Regions from separate parts of the Pseudomonas sp. P110(2024) genome, predicted to be linked through region 3. Evidence: riboswitches for the same ligand, from Rfam matches in the RefSeq annotation. Region 3 holds a riboswitch; each other region holds the start of a gene.
The links. Region 3 has a riboswitch for cobalamin ahead of AC25ND_RS07675 (ABC transporter substrate-binding protein). Riboswitches for the same ligand answer to the same signal wherever they lie in the genome.
Positions count from the first base shown of each region.

Region 1: another riboswitch for cobalamin. It lies ahead of AC25ND_RS22770 (CbtB domain-containing protein); the one in region 3 lies ahead of AC25ND_RS07675 (ABC transporter substrate-binding protein).
Region 2: another riboswitch for cobalamin. It lies ahead of AC25ND_RS24725 (TonB-dependent receptor); the one in region 3 lies ahead of AC25ND_RS07675 (ABC transporter substrate-binding protein).
Region 4: another riboswitch for cobalamin. It lies ahead of cobO (cob(I)yrinic acid a,c-diamide adenosyltransferase); the one in region 3 lies ahead of AC25ND_RS07675 (ABC transporter substrate-binding protein).

Region 1 is NZ_JBLIYT010000016.1:37,583-42,444, forward strand. It holds gene cobN (cobaltochelatase subunit CobN) at 1-853, opposite strand, end outside; gene cobW (cobalamin biosynthesis protein CobW) at 857-1,924, opposite strand; cobalamin riboswitch at 2,025-2,224, opposite strand; cobalamin riboswitch at 2,286-2,507, shown strand; gene AC25ND_RS22770 (CbtB domain-containing protein) at 2,610-2,795, shown strand; gene AC25ND_RS22775 (CbtA family protein) at 2,806-3,501, shown strand; gene AC25ND_RS22780 (cobalamin biosynthesis protein) at 3,501-3,902, shown strand; gene cobM (precorrin-4 C(11)-methyltransferase) at 3,932-4,684, shown strand; gene AC25ND_RS22790 (DUF1272 domain-containing protein) at 4,749-4,862, shown strand, end outside.
Region 2 is NZ_JBLIYT010000019.1:49,366-54,227, reverse strand. It holds gene lpxO (lipid A hydroxylase LpxO) at 1-382, shown strand, start outside; gene AC25ND_RS24740 (carboxymuconolactone decarboxylase family protein) at 542-886, shown strand; gene AC25ND_RS24735 (GNAT family N-acetyltransferase) at 966-1,535, shown strand; gene AC25ND_RS24730 (outer membrane beta-barrel protein) at 1,595-2,341, opposite strand; cobalamin riboswitch at 2,502-2,706, shown strand; gene AC25ND_RS24725 (TonB-dependent receptor) at 2,814-4,862, shown strand, end outside.
Region 3 is NZ_JBLIYT010000004.1:79,953-84,814, forward strand. It holds gene AC25ND_RS07665 (ABC transporter ATP-binding protein) at 1-4, opposite strand, end outside; gene AC25ND_RS07670 (FecCD family ABC transporter permease) at 1-1,017, opposite strand; gene AC25ND_RS07675 (ABC transporter substrate-binding protein) at 1,014-2,027, opposite strand; cobalamin riboswitch at 2,142-2,339, opposite strand; gene AC25ND_RS07680 (acetyltransferase domain-containing protein) at 2,367-3,527, opposite strand; gene AC25ND_RS07685 (LysR family transcriptional regulator) at 3,626-4,546, opposite strand; gene AC25ND_RS07690 (MFS transporter) at 4,659-4,862, shown strand, end outside.
Region 4 is NZ_JBLIYT010000015.1:116,281-121,142, reverse strand. It holds gene AC25ND_RS22385 (C40 family peptidase) at 11-646, shown strand; gene AC25ND_RS22380 (C40 family peptidase) at 793-1,326, shown strand; gene AC25ND_RS22375 (hypothetical protein) at 1,380-1,958, opposite strand; cobalamin riboswitch at 2,109-2,327, shown strand; gene cobO (cob(I)yrinic acid a,c-diamide adenosyltransferase) at 2,441-3,052, shown strand; gene AC25ND_RS22365 (cobyrinic acid a,c-diamide synthase CobB) at 3,049-4,344, shown strand; gene bluB (5,6-dimethylbenzimidazole synthase) at 4,341-4,862, shown strand, end outside.

The DNA of each region.
Region 1 (4,862 bases), on a different contig from region 3:
CATCGCGGCGCAGCGGACGCAGGTTGGGTTGCTCGGGGCTGGACAGGGCGAAGCCTGTGGTGTTGATCACCACCTCGGCCTGCACCTCGTCGAGCCAAGCCTCGACCTGGTCCAGGCAGGCGCGTTCCTTTAGGCTGGCCACGGCAATGGGCAAAGGATTCAGCCCGCAGGCCTGCAGGCGCTGGCAGAACACATCGATGAACGCCGTGTTGGCCGCCTGCAGGTGCGAACGGTAGAACAGCAACGGCGCCACCGGATGCTCCGGATTCCACTCGGCGTACCAGTCCTCCAGGCGCGCCGTGGCCTTGGCCGGGTGATAGACCGCCGTGCGCGGCAAGGGCTGCGGCTCATCCCATGGGTAATCACAACCCAGCCATTGGCTGGCCAGGCAGTTGAACAGGTTAACGGCGTTGGCCTTGCCGCCCTGGCGCAGGAAGTGCCAGAGGCGCTCGGCCTGTTCGCCGCGGACCGTGCCCAGGTCGGTAAGCTCAGGATCGGGGCGGTCGTCGCCGGGCACCAGGATCAGCTCGACCCCACGCTCCGCCAGTTCGACCAGTTGCTCGACACCATAGCGCCAGTAGCCGACGCCGCCATGCAGCGACACCAGGATCACCTTGGCATGGCGCAGCACCTGGTCGACATACACGTCGACCGAGGCATGGTTCTGCACCTGCATCGGGTTGGCCAGGCGCACGCTGGGAAAGTGCGCCGGCAGCTGCTCGGCGGTTTCGGCGAGCAGCGCCAGGTGTGAATCACCGCTGCAGAGGATCACCAGGTCGGCGGGGGTCTGGCCGAGGTCGGCGATGCTGTCGTCCGGCACGAAGCCGCCGGGTTGGGTCCGCAGCAGGTGCATGGATCAGGCGCCCAGGGCCTGGCGCAGGCGCGCTTCCAGCTGTGCGGCGTCCAGCGCCTGGCCGATCAGCACCAGGCGGGTGATCCGTGGTTCATCGCTACGCCAGGCGCGGTCGAAATGCTTGTCGAAGCGGGTGCCCACCCCCTGGATCAGCAGACGCATCGGCTTGCCGGGAATCGCGGCGAAGCCCTTGGCGCGCAGGATGCCGAACTCGGTGACCAGCTGGGTCAGGGCGTCGAGCAGCAGGCTCTCGTCGGACTCGGGCAGATCGATGGAGATCGAGTCGAAGGCGTCGTGGTCATGGTCGTCATGGTCATCGCCGTCGTGATGCGAGTCGTGATGGGTACGGCGACCATCGATATGCACCTCGGACTCGGCGCCCACGCCCAGCAGCACTTCCAGCGGCAGGCGGCCGCTGCTGGCCTCGATCACCTTGACCGCCGGCGGCAGTTCCTCGGCCACCTCGGCACGGACCTTGGCCAGGCCCTCGGCGTCGATCAGGTCGGCCTTGTTCAGCACCACCAGGTCGGCACTGGCCAGCTGGTCGGCGAACAGCTCGTGCAGCGGCGACTCGTGGTCGAGGTTGGGGTCGAGCTTGCGCTGGGCATCGACCTGCTCCGGGTAGGCGGCAAAGGTGCCGGCGGCCACGGCCGGGCTGTCGACCACGGTGATCACCGCGTCGACGGTGCAGGCGTTGCGGATTTCCGGCCATTGGAAGGCCTGTACCAGCGGTTTGGGCAAGGCCAGGCCGCTGGTCTCGATAAGGATGTGGTCGAGGTCGCCGCGACGGGCCACCAGCTCGCGCATCACCGGGAAGAACTCTTCCTGCACGGTGCAGCACAGACAACCGTTGGCCAGCTCATAGACGCGGCCGTTGGCCTCTTCCTCGGTGCAGCCGATGCTGCACTGCTTGAGGATCTCGCCGTCGATGCCCAGCTCGCCGAATTCGTTGACGATCACCGCGATGCGGCGGCCCTGGGCGTTGTCGAGCATATGGCGCAGCAAGGTGGTCTTGCCCGAGCCGAGGAAGCCGGTAACGATGGTGACGGGAAGCTTGGCCAGTGTTTTCATGTCGCGATGCCCTTGGCAGCAATGGCGCGGGCATGCAGGACGACAGCCACGGCCCTGCCGGCCTGGCGCGTTCGCCACCGGATCACCCCGCCCGGTTGAAAGTCGAAAACGTCACGAGGCAGGTCTCCTGGCTCGCACCGCTGCGGCTCGCTGGCCGGTGGGCCGGCGCCTTCCCGCGCGCCTGCGCAGTGGCTGTGCCGAACCCTTCAGTGCTTACAGTTGCGGGGGCAGCCGCGGCTTGTACCGCGTTCCCGTCTTAGCTCGGGCCAACGCCCGAGAACCTCGCAGCGGCAAGGCTACGCAGTGCCTGCCTGGCGGTCAACCGCCATGGCGATTGACGCGGGCCCGGCCCCGTGATTTGCTAGCGCATTGCGTTCAGGTGCCCCCGACGGGGGTGAAACGGGAAACCGGTGCGTCGCGCCTCCATTGCTAAGGAGCCGACAAGGCCGGTGCTGCCCCCGCAACGGTAAGCGAGAGAAGCGTCCGAACCACTGTGCCAACAGTAAGGCATGGGAAGGTGACGCCCCACGGAGTCCTGCTCCACCTCGCCAGCCCGGAGACCGGCCTGACACGTGCTCACAGTACACCCCGCGGTGGGCGGGCGTCGTCGTATCACCTGGGCCAATCGTGCCCGGGGTCGTCGCGCATGTCCGTTGCCACAACAAAAGCAGCAGAGGAACGCGTCATGCCCATCACCAGCGCCAAACACAGTATCGCCACCCCCGTCAGCCTCAGCCAGCGACTGATCGTCGCGGTCGGCGCCAGCCTGCTGGGCCTGTGCCTGGTGTACTTCGCCGGTTTCTCGCACATCGAGGCAGTGCACAACGCTGCCCACGATACCCGCCACAGCGCCGCCTTCCCTTGCCACTGAGTAAACCCGCATGATTACGCGCATCGCCCGTACCGCGGGCTTCAGCGGCCTGCTCGCGGCCCTGCTGCTGACCCTGCTGCAAAGCTTCTGGGTCACCCCACTGATTCTCCAGGCGGAAACCTACGAGTCCGCCGCCCCGGTCGACGAACACCATGAGCACGGCGACGCCACCGCGCCCCACGAGCATGAGCACAGCGCCGAAGCCTGGTCGCCGGAAGACGGCTGGCAGCGCGTGCTGTCCACCACCGGTGGCAACCTGGTGGTCGCCGTCGGTTTCGCCCTGATCCTGGTCGCTCTCTACGGCCTGCGTGAACCGAACCGCGTGGCCACCGGCGCGCTGTGGGGCCTGGCCGGCTTTGCCGTGTTCTGCCTGGCGCCGACCCTTGGCCTGCCACCGGAACTGCCCGGCACCGCCGCCGCCGACCTCGGTCAGCGCCAGACCTGGTGGATCGGCACCGCAGCGGCCACCGCCGCCGGCCTGGCGTTGTTGGTGTTCGCCCGGCACTGGCTGCTCAAGGCGCTGGGTGCCGCTCTGCTGGTGATCCCGCACCTGATCGGCGCGCCACAGCCGGCCGTGCATGAAAGCCTTGCGCCGCAAGCCCTCGAGACCCAGTTCAAGATCGCTTCCTGGCTGACCAACGCCGCGTTCTGGCTGGCCCTGGGCCTGCTCAGCGCCTGGCTGTACCGTCGCTCCAGCCAGGCCTGATGCGCGATCTGCCTGCTCAGCCGGCGTTGTACGCCGGCTTTGGCTGTCGCCGCGGCTGCCCGGTCGAGACCCTGGCGGTATTGCTGCGCCAGACCCTCACCCGCAACGCCCTGCCCCTCTCGGCCCTGCGCGGCATTGCCAGCATCGAGCCCAAGGCCCGCGAGCCCGGCCTGCTGGCACTGGCCGAGCGCCTAGGGCTGCCGTACATCTGTTTCGATGCCGCGCATCTACTGGTTTTCGAAGCGCAGCTCAGCCAGCGTTCGCCCACGGCGTACGCGCAGACAGGCTGCTGGGGCGTCGCCGAAAGCGCCGCACTGGCCCTGGCCGGCGATAACGGCCGCCTGCACGTGCCGAGGCAGGTCCTCGGCAGCGCTACCCTGGCCCTGGCCATCGGCGGATAATCCGCCACTCTTCTATACAAGGAACCCCCATGACGGTCTATTTCATCGGCGCCGGCCCCGGCGATCCCGAGCTGATCACGGTCAAGGGCCAGCGCCTGATCCGCCAGTGCCCAGTGATCGTCTATGCCGGCTCCCTGGTCCCCGCCGCCGTGCTGGAAGGTCACCAGGCGCACACGGTAATCAACAGCGCCGAACTGCACCTGGAGCAGATCGTCGAGGCGATGCGCCAGGCTCACGCCAACGGCGAGGACGTGGCGCGCGTGCACAGCGGCGACCCCAGCCTTTATGGCGCCATCGGCGAACAGATCCGCCACTTGCGCGAACTGGATATCGACTACCAGATCGTCCCCGGCGTCACCGCCACCGCCGCCAGTGCCGCGCTGCTCGGCTGCGAGCTGACCTTGCCCGATGTGGCGCAGACCGTGATCCTCACCCGCTTTGGCGACCGTTCGCCAATGCCGGCCGGTGAGCAACTGGCCGACCTGGCCCGCCACGGCAGTACCCTGGCCATCCATCTGGGGGTGCGCCACCTGGCCCGCATCGTCCAGGAGCTGCTGCCACACTATGGCGTCGACTGCCCGATAGCGGTGGTCCATCGCGCCACCTGGCCGGACCAGGACTGGGTCAAGGGCACGCTGGCCGATATCTGCGAGCGCGTTGCCGCCAAGGATTTTCGGCGTACCGCGCTGATCCTGGTCGGTCATGTGCTGGGAGACGCGCCATTCGCCGACTCGGCCCTGTACCGCGCTGGTCACGCCCACCTTTACCGTCCAGGCACGTGAAGCGATTGCCGACCGGGGCGCGGCGTAGCACACTGGGTTTTCCAACTGGAAGGAAACCAAGACCATGCTCGAATTGCGCCCCAACTGCGAATGCTGCGACGCCGACCTGCCGGCCGAAAGCCCAGATGCGCTGATCTGCTCGTTCGAGTGCACCTTCTGCCGAGCCTGCAACGACCGG
Region 2 (4,862 bases), on a different contig from region 3:
CGACGATGGCTGCTACATCGACGTGGACGGCGAGAAGTACTCCTGGCGTGACGGCGAGGGCGTGGTGTTCGACGAGACCTACATCCACTACGCGGCCAACACCACCGAGCACAACCGCATCATCCTGTTCTGCGACGTCGAGCGCCCGCTCAAGTACCGCTGGGCCGCAGCGTTCAACCGCTGGTTCAGCCGCAACGTCATGGCCGCCGCCGCCGCGCCCAACGATGCCAGCGACAAGACCGGCGGCATCAACCGCCTGTTCACCCGCATCTACAAGATCCGCGAGCGCGGCAAGGCGATGAAGAAACGCAACCGCACCCGCTATTACCTGGAGAAGTGGGCGGTGGTCGCGGCGCTGGTGCTGGTGTTCATCTATATCTGACCTGCCACTGTCTATCGGCCGCCCCACGCCCCTGTGGGAGCGGCCGTGTGTCGCGAAAGGGCCGCAAGGCCGCTTCTACCAAGATCACCTACGCCTCATCCCCCGCCAAACATCGACTAGCCTGATAGCTCCTGTTGCCAACCTGACAAGGTGAAGACGATGAGCATGATGGACTGGGACGCCTACCGTAAGCAGTTGATGGCCGGCATCGGCGATCTCAAGCAACTCTCTCCCGATACCGTGGCCGGCTACATGACCGCCAGCGGCGCCGGGGCCAAGACCAACCACCTGGACGCCAAGACCCGCGAGCTGATCTCCCTGGCCGTGGCGGTCACCACGCGCTGCGACGGCTGCATCGCCGTGCATTCGCAACAGGCGGTCAAGCACGGCGCCACCCGCGAAGAGATTGCCGAGGCCCTGGGCGTGGCGGTGGCGATGAATGCCGGCGCCGCGCTGGTCTACTCGGCCAGGGCGCTAGACGCCGTGGGCAAGGCCGACGCCTGAGCAGGTTGCGGCGTGGGCGCCCTTGCGCGCGGGCGCCGCGACACCCAGACTTGGCGCCTCAGCCCGTGCAGGAACCACCATGATCCAGATCCGCCCCATGACCCCGGAAGACTTCGAGCGCTTCTGGCCGACCTTCCAGGCCATCGTCCAGGCCCGCCAGACCTACGCCTTCGACCCCGCCCTGGATTTCGACCAGGCGCGCCGGCTGTGGCTGGAAACCCCGCTGCGCACACTGGTGGCCGATGAAGACGGCGTGCTGCTTGGCTCCTACTTCCTCAAGGCCAATGCCGCCGGCCCCGGGGGACATGTCGGCAACTGCGGCTACATGGTCTGCGAACAGGCACGCGGCCGGGGCGTGGCCAGGCTGATGTGCGAGCACTCGCAGAAGCTGGCGCGCCAGGAGGGCTTCCTGGCCCTGCAATTCAACTCGGTGGTAGCGAGCAACGAGGTGGCCGTGGCGCTTTGGCACAAGCTCGGTTTCGAGACCGTCGGGCGACTGCCCAAGGCATACCGCCATGCCGAATTGGGCCTGGTGGACTGCCTGGTGATGTACAAGTGGCTGGCCGATGAGCCGGTCGTGGAAAAACCGGCGCTGCTGATCGGGCGCAAGAACATCGAGGCGCGGGTGTCGCGCCGACGCGGGCGATAAGAGGCAGCTGAATCCATCGCGGGCCTGCCCCGCGACGGAATCAGCGCAGGCTCAACCGATCAGAACGCCAACCCCACCTTCACCCCAAACTCGTCGCGCTTGAGCTTGGTGTTGTCGGCCACCGGTGTATCCTCGTCCAGCTTGTATTCGGTACGGGTGTAGTACGCCCCCACCTGCACCGGCATGCCGCCCTGCTGGTTCATCAGCAGCGTGACCTCCGCATACGGATTGGTGCGGTCCTTCATGTCGACGCTGTCGCTGCCGAAATCATCGACTTTGAGCCGCGCGCGGCCATCAATGGTGTGGCGCGCGCCCACCTCCACGCGCAGGGTCGACGCGTCGAACTGGTGGTTGTAGCCCAGCGCTGCCTTGGCGAACGGCGACTTGTAGGTCAGCCGTGTATCAAGATCGTTGATCTCGGGCTCGAAGCGGGTCCAGCTGTACCCGCCGCCCACCGTCAGGTCGACGAAGTTGCGCGCATCCAGTGCGGCGCGCCAGCCCAGGTCGAGGTCGGCCTGGGCTTCCTTGAGCTTGTTGTCGTTCTTCTTGCCATACTTGGCCTCGGCACCGATCTGGTAGATGAACCCGGATTCGGCGGTCATCTTGTTGCCGAACGTGGCGAACACACCGCCCTGGCCCATGTGTTCCTTGTCCGATTCGCTTCCTCCCTCGAACTTGAACTTGTCGTAGGACCCCAGCAAGCCGAGGGTGAACAGCGGGTCGGTACTCGGTGCCGCCGTGGCAGCCAGAGGGGCACCGAGCAGGGCAAGCAGGCAGGCGTGGCGCAGCAGGTTACGGGTAAACATTCGCAAAAGTCTCCATGACGTGAATGAATGGCGAACGACCGGTTCGAGACAACGGGCTTGGCAAAAGTTCGAAAAAATTTGGCAAACCGCTCTAAACCGCCCTGTCCGTCACAGTTTCCCCACCCACTCGAACGATTGACTCACTGCCCGTTCAATGGTCAGATGCGCGCCAGTTTCAGGTGTCCTGCGCCGCCGTGCGCAGGGTGAAACGGGAAGCCGGTGCGTCGTTGTCACGACAAGTCCGGCGCTGCCCCCGCAACGGTAAGCGAGTGAATCCTTCGACAGACCACTGTGCGCACGCATGGGAAGGTGAAGGCTTCATGCCCCTCGCAAGCCCGGAGACCGGCCTGAGACGCTACTTGGCAACCCGCGGTGGGCGGGCGCAGGCCGGTATCCGCGTGCGCGCCTGCGTGCGCTTGACCGTTGCGTGTTTTCCACCGGGATCCATTTCTTCCTGCAGCAGTGGAACGACATGTCCCGAATCAACAAGCTTCACACCCTGGCGGCCTGCCTGGCCGTGTCCCTGCCGGCGCTGGCCGACGATCATGAAGTAACGCCCTTCACCCTGCCCTCCACGGCAATCACCGACACCCGCGAGCCACAGGCCATCGACCTGGCCACCCCGTCCCCGACCGGTTCGCGCCTGAACCTCAGCGCCCTGGACACCCCGGCCAGCACCAGCAGCCTGACCGAGGCGCAGATCCAGCAGCGCAACAACCTCACCGTGCAGGACGCCGTGACCCGCTCGCCGGGCCTTACCTTCATCGGCACGCCGGGCGACGGCGGCACCGGCCTGTCGGCCCGCGGCTTCACCGGGCAGAGTTCGGTGATGACCCTGTTCGACGGCTCGCGCCTGTACGCCGGTGCCGGCACCCTGACCTTCCCGGTCGATCCGTGGATGGTCGAGCGGATCGACGTGATCCGCGGCCCCGCCTCGGTGCTGTACGGCGAAGGCGCCACCGGCGCGGTGGTCAACGTGGTGCCGAAGCAGCCGTTCGCTGGCGAGATCCGCAACCATCTGCGTCTGGGCTACGGCTCCTGGGACCGCCAGCAGCTGGGCCTGGACAGCGGCGGCAGCCTGAGCGAGCGCCTGAGCTACCGCGTGACCCTCAACCAGCAGGCCAGCAACGGCTGGGTCGACCGCACCGACTCGCGCAGCCTGGCCCTGAGCGCCGCCCTGCGCTTCGATGCCAGCGACGACCTGAGTTTTACCCTCGCCCACGAACGCGGCGATGCGCAACCGGCCAACTACTACGGCACCCCGCTGATCGATGGGCACCTGCGCAGCAGCGTGCGGCGCAAGAACTACAACGTCAGCAACGACGAGCAGCGCTACCACGACGAGTGGACGCGCCTGACCACCGACTGGCCCCTCAGCGACCGCGTCAGTGCCAGCAACCAGCTGTACTACATCAAGAGCCGCCGCCAGTGGCGCAATGCCGAGTCCTACACCTGGGACGCCGCCAACGGCGTGATCCAGCGCGGCAGCTTCCTCGAGATTCGCCATAACCAGGAGCAGCTCGGCGATCGCCAGAGCTTCACCTTCGACCATGGCCTGTTCGGCCTGGACAGCAAAACCGTGGTCGGCGCCGAGTACAACCGCATCCGCTTCAACGTCGACAGCAACTCGCCCTACCGCGATGGCGGCAGCGACCCGCTCGACCCGTGGCATCCGGCTCCGGGCGGCTTCCATAGCCTCAGCCCAACCCGCGCACAAACGCTGTCCAAGGTCGACACCTTCGCCCTGTTCGCCGAAAACCGCACCCAGCTGACCGACCGCCTCGCACTGGTCACCGGCATTCGCCGCGACCAGAATCACATCGACCGCGACGACCTGGCCAACAACAGCCGCAGCGACCGCAGCCTGCAGGGCGGCAACTGGCGCGCCGGCCTGGTGTTCGCTGTCACCGACGACCTGTCGCTGTATGGGCAGTTTTCGACCAGCGAGGACGGCGTCGGCGACCTGCTCACCCAGCGCCCGGACAAGCGCCTGGAACTGACCGAAGCGAAGCAGGCCGAGGTAGGCCTCAAGCAACGTTTCTGGGATACCCGTGGCGAGTGGACGCTGGCGGCCTATCACATCGTCAAGAAGAAGCTGCCGGTGTACAACCCGCTCACCCACGACAGCCAGCAGGCCGGCCAGCAGACCTCCGACGGCCTGGAGGCCAGCCTGGAACTGGCGCTGGGCAACCAGTGGCAGCTCTCGGCCAATGCCGCTTTGGTGCGGGCCAAGTACGATGATTTTCTCGAGGAAGGCGACAACGGCACGGTCCACGACCGCGCCGGCAACCGTCCGCAGGACGTGCCGCGACGCACCGCCAACCTGTGGCTGAGCAAAGGTTTCGGCCAGACCGTGGATGCCGGCATCGGCCTGCGCTACGTGGATGAGCGCTGCGCCAGCGCGGCCAACGACCAGCGCGTGCCGGGCTATACCGTGGTCGATGCCAACCTGGGCTGGCAGGTGCTGCCCGACGTGCGCCTGGGCCTGCAGTTGAACAACCTGTTCGACCGCCAGTACGCC
Region 3 (4,862 bases):
TCATGGACGCCCCCGGCGGCTGACCAGGATCAGCGCGAACACTGGCGCGCCGATCAAGGCGGTGACCACGCCCACCGGGATCACCTGGCCGGCGATCAGGGTCCGCGAGAGGATGTCGGCAACAATCAGGAACAACGCACCGCCCAGCGCGCTGGCCGGCAGCAGGCGGCTGTGCCCGGGGCCGAGCAGCAGGCGCAGGGCGTGGGGGATGACCAGGCCGACGAAGCCGATGGCACCGACGATCGAGACCATCACCGCAGTCACCAGTGCCGTGCAACTGATCAGCAACAATTGCGTGCGCCGCACCGGCACGCCCAGCGAGGCCGCCGAATCGGCACCGAAGGTGAAGGCGTCCAGCGCCCGGCGGTGCCACAGGCACACCGCCAGCCCGAGCACGGCCACCGGCAGCGCCAGCCAGACCGACGGCCAGCGCACGCCGCTGAGGTTGCCCAGCAGCCAGAACAGGATGCCCCGGGCCTGTTCGGCGGTGGCCGACTTGGTGATCAGAAACGCCGTCAGCGCGTTGAACAGTTGCGAGCCGGCGATGCCGGCGAGGATCACCTGCGCATTGTCGTGTCGGCTGCCGCTGGCCCGCGACAGCACCAGTACCAGGGCGAACGCGGCCAGCGCACCGATGAAGGCACCGGCCGACAGCGACAGCACCGCGCCGCCCAGGCCGAACAGCCCCACCGCCACGGCACCGGTCGAGGCGCCTGCCGACAGGCCCAGCAGGTACGGCTCGGCCAGCGGGTTGCGCAGCAGCGCCTGGAGGATCACCCCGCAGGTCGCCAGCCCCGCGCCACAGGCGGCGGCCACCAGGGTGCGCGGCAGGCGGTAGTTCCAGACGATGCCGGCGTCGATGGGGTCGAGCGCATGGCCGGCCTGCCACAGCTGGTTGGCCAGTACCTGCCAGACCACCTCGGCGCTGATCCGCGTCTCGCCGATGGCGATCCCGGCGAGCATGGCCAGGCACAGAGCGAACAGCGCGAAGGCACTGATGGGCAGCAAACGGTTCATGGTTGTGGCGCTTTACCACTGGCAAAGGCGCTGGACAGCACCTCCAGGCCACGGAACAGGCGGATGCCGGCCTGCATGGCGTCGGCGTCGAGGACGATGATCCGGCCTTGCTTGACCGCGTCCATGTTGCGGGTCACCGGGTCGCTGCGCAGGAACTCGAGCTTTTTCTGGTAGTCGTCGGCGGGGTAGCGGCGGCGGTCCATGCGCGCCACGATCAGCCAGGTGGGGTTGGCCCTGGCCAGGGTCTCCCAGCCCACCGCCGGCCATTCTTCGCTGGACTCCACCACATTGCGTACGCCGAGGGTCTGCAGCATGAAGTCGGCCACGCCCTGGCGACCAGCGACGTAAGGGTCGACCTTGAGGTCGGCGCTGGAGAACCAGAACAGCGCGCTGGTGTGGCTCAGGTCCTGGCCGGCCAGGCGTTGCCGGGCCTGGTCCAGCTGGCCCTTGAGCTCGGCATTGAGGCGTTCGCCGCGATCCTGCACGTCGAAGATCTCGGCCAACTGACTGACGCTCTTGTAGAGGGTGTCGATCCTGAACGGCTGCAGGCGGGTGCCGTCGGCGCCCACCAGGTTGTCCTTGCCTTCGCAGTCCGAGGGCAGCAGATAGGTGGGAATGCCCAGCTCCGCGAACTGTTCGCGGGTGCCGACTGCGCCCTGGGCGCCGACCATCCATTCGAACTGCGCGGTCACCAGCTGCGGGCGCTTGCCGACCACCGCCTCGAAACCCGGCTCGTTGTCGGCCAGGCGCTCGACCTTGTCGTTCTGCGCCTTGAACTCGGGCAGCACGTTGTTGAACCACAGCGAGGTGCCCGCCAGCCGCTCGCCCAGGCCCAGGGCATAGAGCAGCTCGGTGCCGGCCTGGCCGATGGTCACCGCGCGCTGTGGGGCCTGGGCGAAGGTCTGCGGCAGGCCGCAGTTGTCGATGGTCAGCGGGTAGCGGGTGGCGTCGGCGTGGGCCAGGCCCGCCAGTGACAGGCCGGCGAGCAGGGTGGCGAGGCGGTGCGGCATGGTGGGGCGATCTCCTGTCGGGTGGTGCACGGAATGGCCCACGGACAGACATCGCCAGGCGTCGCGCGGCAAGCACGCGGCCAGGGGCGGATGACCATCCCGGACACCCCGCCGGTTGGTGAACGCGTGCCGGCAGGTCTCCTGACTGGTGCGTCCTGGCCGGCGCCGGCCTTCCCGGGTCGGCAGACCCAGTGGCATCGATGGCGCAGGCTCGGCACCTACAGTTGCGGGGGCAGTTCCCTTTGGCCCGCCCTCGGCGCGCCCGGGATTCCCTTTTGATTCCGTGTGGAAACCGGCGGGCGGCATGGTAGACCATCGGGCCATCGGGTGAAAACGCTTTTACAGGTACTTGAGCCAGGCGATGTCGCGCCGCCGCGCCTTGAGCCGGGCGAAGCCGCGCACCGGCAGGTACAGGGTGATCGCCAGCAGCACCGCGACCAGCCACACCGCGCCGATGCCGTCGAAGCCGAAATGGCTGCCCTGGTTCAGGCCGAACAGCCCCACGCAGGCCACATACAGCAGCTTGAGCACATATAGGTGCAGCAGGTAGAAGAACATCGGCGCGGCGCCGAACACTGCCAGCGGGCCGATCCAGCGGGCGTCTCCCGCACGCTCGAAAGTGCGCAGCAGCAACAGGCCAGCGCCCAGGGTCAAGCCCAGGAACAGCAGCGACGGCGGGTATTTGGTGATGTTGAAGAAGCTCATCAACGTCTGCCCGACGCTGGCGTAGAGCGTCCACGGCGCCTCGCCATAGCTGTTGCTAATACGCAATACGAAAAAGCCGAGCAGCAGCATCATGCCGCCCAGCAGCAAGCGCTGCTGGCGCTCGCCGGCATCGCTGCCGCGGCCGAACCAGGGGCCGAGTCCGTAGCCCAGGGCGATCACGCCGATCCATGGCAGCACCGGGTAGGAGGTACGCAGGCGCAAGCCGTCGGGCAGCTCCAGCCAGCTGCGCTCGTGCAGGATCGCCCAGGGTACATGCAGCGCCGAGTGCGGCGCGAAGTGCAGGCCATCGAGCAGGTTGTGGCCGGCGACGATCAGCGCGCCGAGGGCCAGCAGCAGCGGGCGTGGCAGCCACACCAGCAGCGACAGGGCGATCATGCTCAGGCCGATGGCCCAGATCACCTGCAGGTAGATCACGCTCGGTGGCAACTGGAAGGTCCAGGCGAAGTTGACCAGGCTGAGCTCCAGCAGCACCAGGAACAGGCCGCGCTTGAACAGGAACGTCGCTGCATCGCCCCGGCCTTGGTGCTTTTCGCCGTAAAGCCAGGCCGACAGCCCGGTGAGCAGCACGAACACCGGCGCGCACAGGTGCGCCAGGGTGCGGCTGATGAAGAGGCTGGGGTCGGTCGCGTCGATGGTCATCGGGTCGCTGACCTGACGGTGCAGGAAGAAGGTTTCGCGCACGTGGTCCAGCAGCATGAACAGGATCACCAGGCCGCGTAGCGCGTCGATGCTGTGCAGGCGTTGGCTGGGGAGGGCGGTCGGGAGGCTGGTCATCGAGGAGGGTCGCTGGCAGAGGTATCATTCAAATGAAATGTTATTTTATTTCATTTGTTTGTGCCTGGATACAGCCATGCGCTGGCACTCCACTTGAATCAGCCCTGAATCAGTGGTCCCAGCCGCTCGGCCAGGGCCTGGACCGTCGCGCTCACCTTGGGCAGATGCCCACGGTTGCGACGCCAGGCCAGGTTGATCGGCAACCCCTCCATCGCGTACTCCGGCAGCACTTGCTGCAACGTCCCGGCGTCGAGCTGGCGCTGCACCAGCCAGGTCGGCAGTTGGGCAATGCCGTGCCCGGCGCTGATGGCCAGGGCCTGCCCCTCGGCATCGCCGATGGCCAGGCGGCCCGGCATCGGCCGCAGCTGCGCCAGGCCCGGACGGGCACCGGCGAAGTGCAGGGCCGGCGTGCTGCCGTCGGCGCAGGCGTAAAGCACGCAGCCTTGGGCCTGCAACTGCTGTAGGTCGCGGGGCGTGCCGTGCCGGGCGAGGTAGGCGGGGGCGGCGCAGAACACCAGGCGCTGGCTGCCCAGGTAGCGGTGCTCGATGCCCGGCTGCCAAGTCTGTGGTCCACCGATGCGCACGACGATGTCGATGCCGTCCTCGGCCAGGTCGACGAAGCGGTCGGAGAGGGTGATGTGCGGTTGCAATCGCGGATGCAGCGCGGCGAAGTCGAGCACGGCGGGCAGCCCGTGCAGGCGGCCGAAGGTGGCCGGCAGGTCGATGCGCAGCTTGCCGCAGGGGGTCTTGTGCTCGTCGTTGAGGGCCAGTTCGGCCTCTTCGATCTCCGCCAGCACGCGGGTGCAGGTGCGGTAGTAGTCGGCGCCGCTGTCGGTCAGGGCCAGGCGTCGGGTGGTGCGCTCGAACAGGCGCACCTGCAAGCGTTTCTCCAGGCGGGCCACGCCCTTGCTTACGGCGGAGCTGGTGAGGTTCATGCGCTCGGCGGCGGCGATGAAGCTGCCGGCGTTGGCCACGCTGACGAAGAAGTCGATGTCTTTCAGGCGTTCCGAGGCGGACATGGCATGGGTTCGCGATTACTGAATATGGTTCACTTGATAAGGGAATATCTACCAGTAATCTGAACAAGATTCCAGATTAAGCTGGCCTGCCATTCATCGAGGATCGCAGTAGATGTCCACCTCCAGCTTGACCCATGCCACCCTGGCGCGGCCGACGCCGCGTGCTGGGCTGTCGATCGGCCTGTTCGCCGTCGGCGGCTTCGCGGTGCTGACCACCGAGTTCCTGATTCTTGGCCTACTGCCCGCGCTGGCACGCGACCTTGGATTGTCGGTCGCAGGCGCGGGCCAGTTGGTCACCCTGTTCGCGGTGACCGTG
Region 4 (4,862 bases), on a different contig from region 3:
GGTCGTGCCCATGCTGAAGCGCTTCGCACCCCTCGTGCCACTTGCACTTGTCACCCTTCTTTACGGCTGTGCCTCCACCGGCCCGGTCGCACCCTCGCAGGACCACCGCGTGGCCGCCGAGCAATCGGTCAAGGCCAAGGCTTCCGCCTCTTCCGTATTCACCGAGGAAGAGCTGGCCAGCGAAGACGACCTTGACGCCTTCTCCAGCAACGGCAAGCCATACCAGCTGCCTGTGCTGGCCGACAGCATTCTCGAACGCGGCATGGCCCTGATCGGCACCCGCTACCGCTTTGGCGGCACCTCCGAGAAGTCCGGCTTCGACTGCAGCGGTTTCATCGGCTACCTGTTCCGCGAAGAGGCGGGCATGAACCTGCCGCGCTCGACCCGCGAGATGATCAACGTCGACGCGCCCAAGGTCGCCCGTAACAAGCTCAAGCCCGGCGACCTGCTGTTCTTCAGCACCAACGGCCGTGGCCGCGTGAGCCATGCCGGCATCTACCTGGGTGACAACCAGTTCATCCACTCCAGCAGCCGCCGCAGCGGTGGTGTGCGTATCGACAGCCTGGGCGATCGCTATTGGAGCAAGACCTTCATCGAGGCCAAACGCGCGCTCGCCATGGCGCCGACCACGATCTCGCGCAATTGATTTGATATCAAAATGCTGTAACCTCGCACGGCGGCGTAGCTGAAAAGCTCGCCGCCGTGCGCATTTACAGAAAGCGTCTAATCTAAATTCTCAACTCTTTTTACCTTCGGCCGTGGCCGTCGGATTTTCGACAGGACGTTCGCATCATGGCGATGTTGGCGCGCTTCGCATTCTTTTCCCTGGTGGCCCTGCTTGCGGCCTGCTCCAGCCGTGCACCTGCGCCGGCGCCCACGCCCAAACAGCCGATGGTGTTCAATCAGGCGCCTTCGTCGCCTGCGGCCGACGATGTATTGTTTCGCGCCATCGGCCTGGTGGGCACACCGTATCGCTGGGGTGGCAATACACCGGATGCCGGGTTCGATTGCAGCGGCCTGATCGGCTATGTCTACCGTGATGCGGCGGGTATCAGTCTGCCACGCTCGACTCGCGAGATGATCGTCATGCGCGCGCCAAATGTGGATATCAATTCGCTGCAGTCGGGTGATCTGGTGTTCTTTGCCACCAGCGGCGGGTCGCAGGTCAGCCATGCCGGCATCTACGTCGGTGAAGGGCGCTTCGTGCATGCACCGTCGACGGGCGGCACCGTGCGCCTGGACTACCTGTCCAACAGCTACTGGGCCAAGGCCTACCTCCAGGCCAAACGGGTGCTGCCGCCGGGGCATCTGGCGCAGAATCCCTGATACCTACCGGCGCGGGCAGGGTATGAACTTGGTCCAGTATTGCCTGGCTGGCATCAAGCCTGTTTGAGCAGAAGCGCCACTCCGGGATAGTACTGCCCCAGTTCGTTGTGCAGCTTGCGGTAGGCATACGGGAAGTACCAGGCAAGCGCACAGGCCGTGTGCTTCTGCAGATCGTCCACCAGGTCCTGCAGTTCCTCGGGGCTGGCATGCTGGCCGGCCTTCCACGGTGTGACGAACAGTGCCCCGGCCTTGAGTTGGCTGCCATACGCGATCGGCTTGGCCAGGGCGGCGGTTTCCTGCAGGGCCGCTGTCAGGTCGAGGCGAGCGATGCGCGGCCAGCGCTGGCCAGCGTGCAGGTACAGCGACTCCTCGGCGCTGCTGATCGACAGGTCGCAGCGCCCGTCGCGCTCGCCCTCGTCGCGCTGTTTCTTGCTCATGTGCCGTTCCAGCGCCACCAACTCACCCTGCCAGGCGGCAGCGGCGAGCAGGCCGACGTTGCTGGCTGTGCCGTGCCAGTAGGGCGCCTCGTTGTCGCCCTGCAACTGGTTGAAGCGGTCGATGCAGTCGACCCAGCGCTCGAGGGCCGGGCGCAGGAACTCCAGGCGCGGGTTGTTGATCATCAGGCCTTGCATGCTGCGCTCTCCTTGTCATTGTGATCCGGGTCGGCCGGGTGATAGCTATGTGATATCACTGCTCTGAGTGTGGCACAAGCTGGTGAATCGGCCATTGATCCAGGCCAGATCGGCCCTCGCTCGATTGACGCTCCCGGTGCAACCCTCTAACCTTCGCGGCGTGCTTCAGGTGCCCCGCGAGCTACGGTTCGGCAGGGTGAAACTGGGAAGCCGGTGGGCGCCAGTAGGCGCGAGTCCGGCGCTGCCCCCGCAACGGTAGATGAGTCGACGGCTACGCAAGGCCACTGGATGTCCATGTCCGGGAAGGCGCGTAGCCAGGGCCTGCGCCCGCTCATGAGCCCGGAGACCGGCCTGTCACTGCCAAACGGCATCACGGAGGGTGATGCGCGGTGCGATGTGGCCCTTGCCATGCCTCCTGCGCGCTCCTCGTCTGCCTGCCTTTTACCTGTCGCCGCCGCTGCGACAGCCTGCGGAGACCCCTGATGAGCGAATCCATCGAACGCGACGAACGTCACCTGGCGCGCATGCAGCGCAAGAAGGCGATCATCGACGAGCGCATCGCCAATTCCCCCAATGAATGCGGCCTGCTGCTGGTGCTGACCGGCAACGGCAAGGGCAAGAGCAGCTCGGCCTTCGGCATGCTTGCCCGCGCCCTTGGCCATGGCATGCAGTGCGGCGTGGTGCAGTTCATCAAAGGCCGCAACAGCACCGGCGAGGAGCTGTTTTTCCGCCGATTTCCCGAGCAGGTGCGTTATCACGTGATGGGCGAGGGCTTTACCTGGGAAACCCAGGACCGCCAGCGCGACATCGCCGCTGCCGAGGCCGCCTGGGCGGTGTCGCGGCAGTTGCTGCAGGACCCCTCTATCCAGTTCGTCGTGCTCGATGAGCTGAACATCGCCCTCAAGCACGGCTACCTGGACCTCGACCAGGTGCTATCGGATATCCAGGCGCGTCCGCCGATGCAGCATGTGATCGTCACGGGGCGCGCTGCCAAGCCGGAGATGATCGAACTGGCCGACACCGTCACCGAGATGGGCATGCTCAAGCACGCCTTCCAGGCCGGTATCCGCGCGCAGAAGGGCGTCGAACTGTGAGTGAGTCGCGCCAGTGTCCCGCCGTGCTGATCGCGGCCCCGGCCTCGGGCCAGGGCAAGACCACGGTCACTGCCGCCCTGGCCCGCCTGCACCGCAACCTCGGGCGCACGGTGCGGGTGTTCAAGTGCGGGCCTGACTTTCTCGACCCGATGATCCTCGAGCGCGCCAGCGGTGCGCCGGTCTACCAGCTCGACCTGTGGATGATCGGCGCCGAGGAGAGTCGCCGCCTGTTGTGGGAAGCGGCGGGCGAGGCCGACCTGATCCTGATCGAGGGCGTGATGGGCCTGTTCGACGGCACGCCGTCGAGCGCCGACCTGGCGCGCCACTTCGGCGTGCCGGTGTTGGCGGTGATCGACGGCACGGCCATGGCCCAGACCTTTGGTGCCTTGGCTCTAGGCCTGGCGCGCTACCAGCCCGACCTGCCGTTCGCCGGGGTGCTGGCCAACCGGGTCGGCAGCCTGCGTCATGCGCAACTGCTCGAAGGCAGCCTGACCGAAGGCCTGCGCTGGTACGGCGGGTTGTCCCGCGAGCGCGGCATCGAACTGCCCAGCCGTCACCTTGGCCTGGTCCAGGCCAGCGAGTTGAACGACCTGGATGCACGCCTGGATGCCGCCGCCGAAGCCCTGGGCGCCAGTTGCGATGCCGCGCTGCCGCCACCGGTCCGTTTTGCCGAGCCTGAGCCTGTGAATGTGACTGCGTCGCTGGCCGGAGCGCGCATCGGTGTGGCCCGCGATGAGGCCTTCGCCTTCACCTATGGCGCCAATCTTGACTTGCTGCGTGGCCTCGGTGCGCACCTGGAATTCTTCTCGCCGGTGCATGACCGCGAGCTACCCGTGGTGGACAGTCTCTACCTGCCCGGCGGCTACCCCGAACTGCATCACCAGGCGCTGGCCGCCAACGCGCCGATGCTGGAAGCGATCCGCGCCCATCATGCCGCCGGCAAGCCGTTGCTGGCCGAGTGCGGCGGCATGCTCTACCTGCTCGACGCGCTGACCGACGTGGCGGGCGAGCGCGCCACGCTGCTGGGCCTGCTGCCGGGCGAGGCGACCATGCAGAAGCGCCTGGCGGCCCTGGCCCTGCAGGCGGTCGAACTACCCGAAGGCACCCTGCGAGGCCACACCTACCACCACTCGCTGACCAGCACGGAGCTTGCGCCGATCGCCCGCGGCCAGAGCCCCAACGGCGGTCGGGGCAACGAGGCGGTCTATCGTCTGGGGCGTCTGACCGCCTCCTACGTGCACTTCTACTTCCCCTCCAACCCCGACGCGGCGGCGGCGCTGCTGCGACCATGAGCCGACACGCCTACAGCGAAGCCGAACGCCAGGCCATCTACCGGGCCATTGGCGAACGCCGCGACATGCGCCATTTTGCCGGGGGCGAGGTGGCCCCCGAGTTGCTCGGACGCCTGCTCGCCGCCGCCCACCAGGCGCCCAGCGTGGGCCTGATGCAGCCGTGGCGGTTCATCCGTATCAGCCAGCGTGCCTTGCGCGAGCGGATCCAGGCGCTGGTGGAGCAGGAGCGGGTGCGCACCGCCGAGGCCCTGGGCGAGCGCTCCGATGAATTCATGAAGCTCAAGGTCGAAGGCATCAACGACTGCGCCGAAGTGCTGGTGGCCGCGTTGATGGACAAGCGCGAGGCGCATGTCTTCGGCCGCCGCACCCTGCCCGAGATGGACTTGGCCTCGCTGGCCTGCGCCATCCAGAACCTGTGGCTGGCGGCACGCGCCGAAGGGTTGGGCATGGGCTGGGTATCGCTGTTCGACCCCGAGGCCCTGGCCGAACTGCTGGGCATGCCCGCGGGCGCCAAGCCC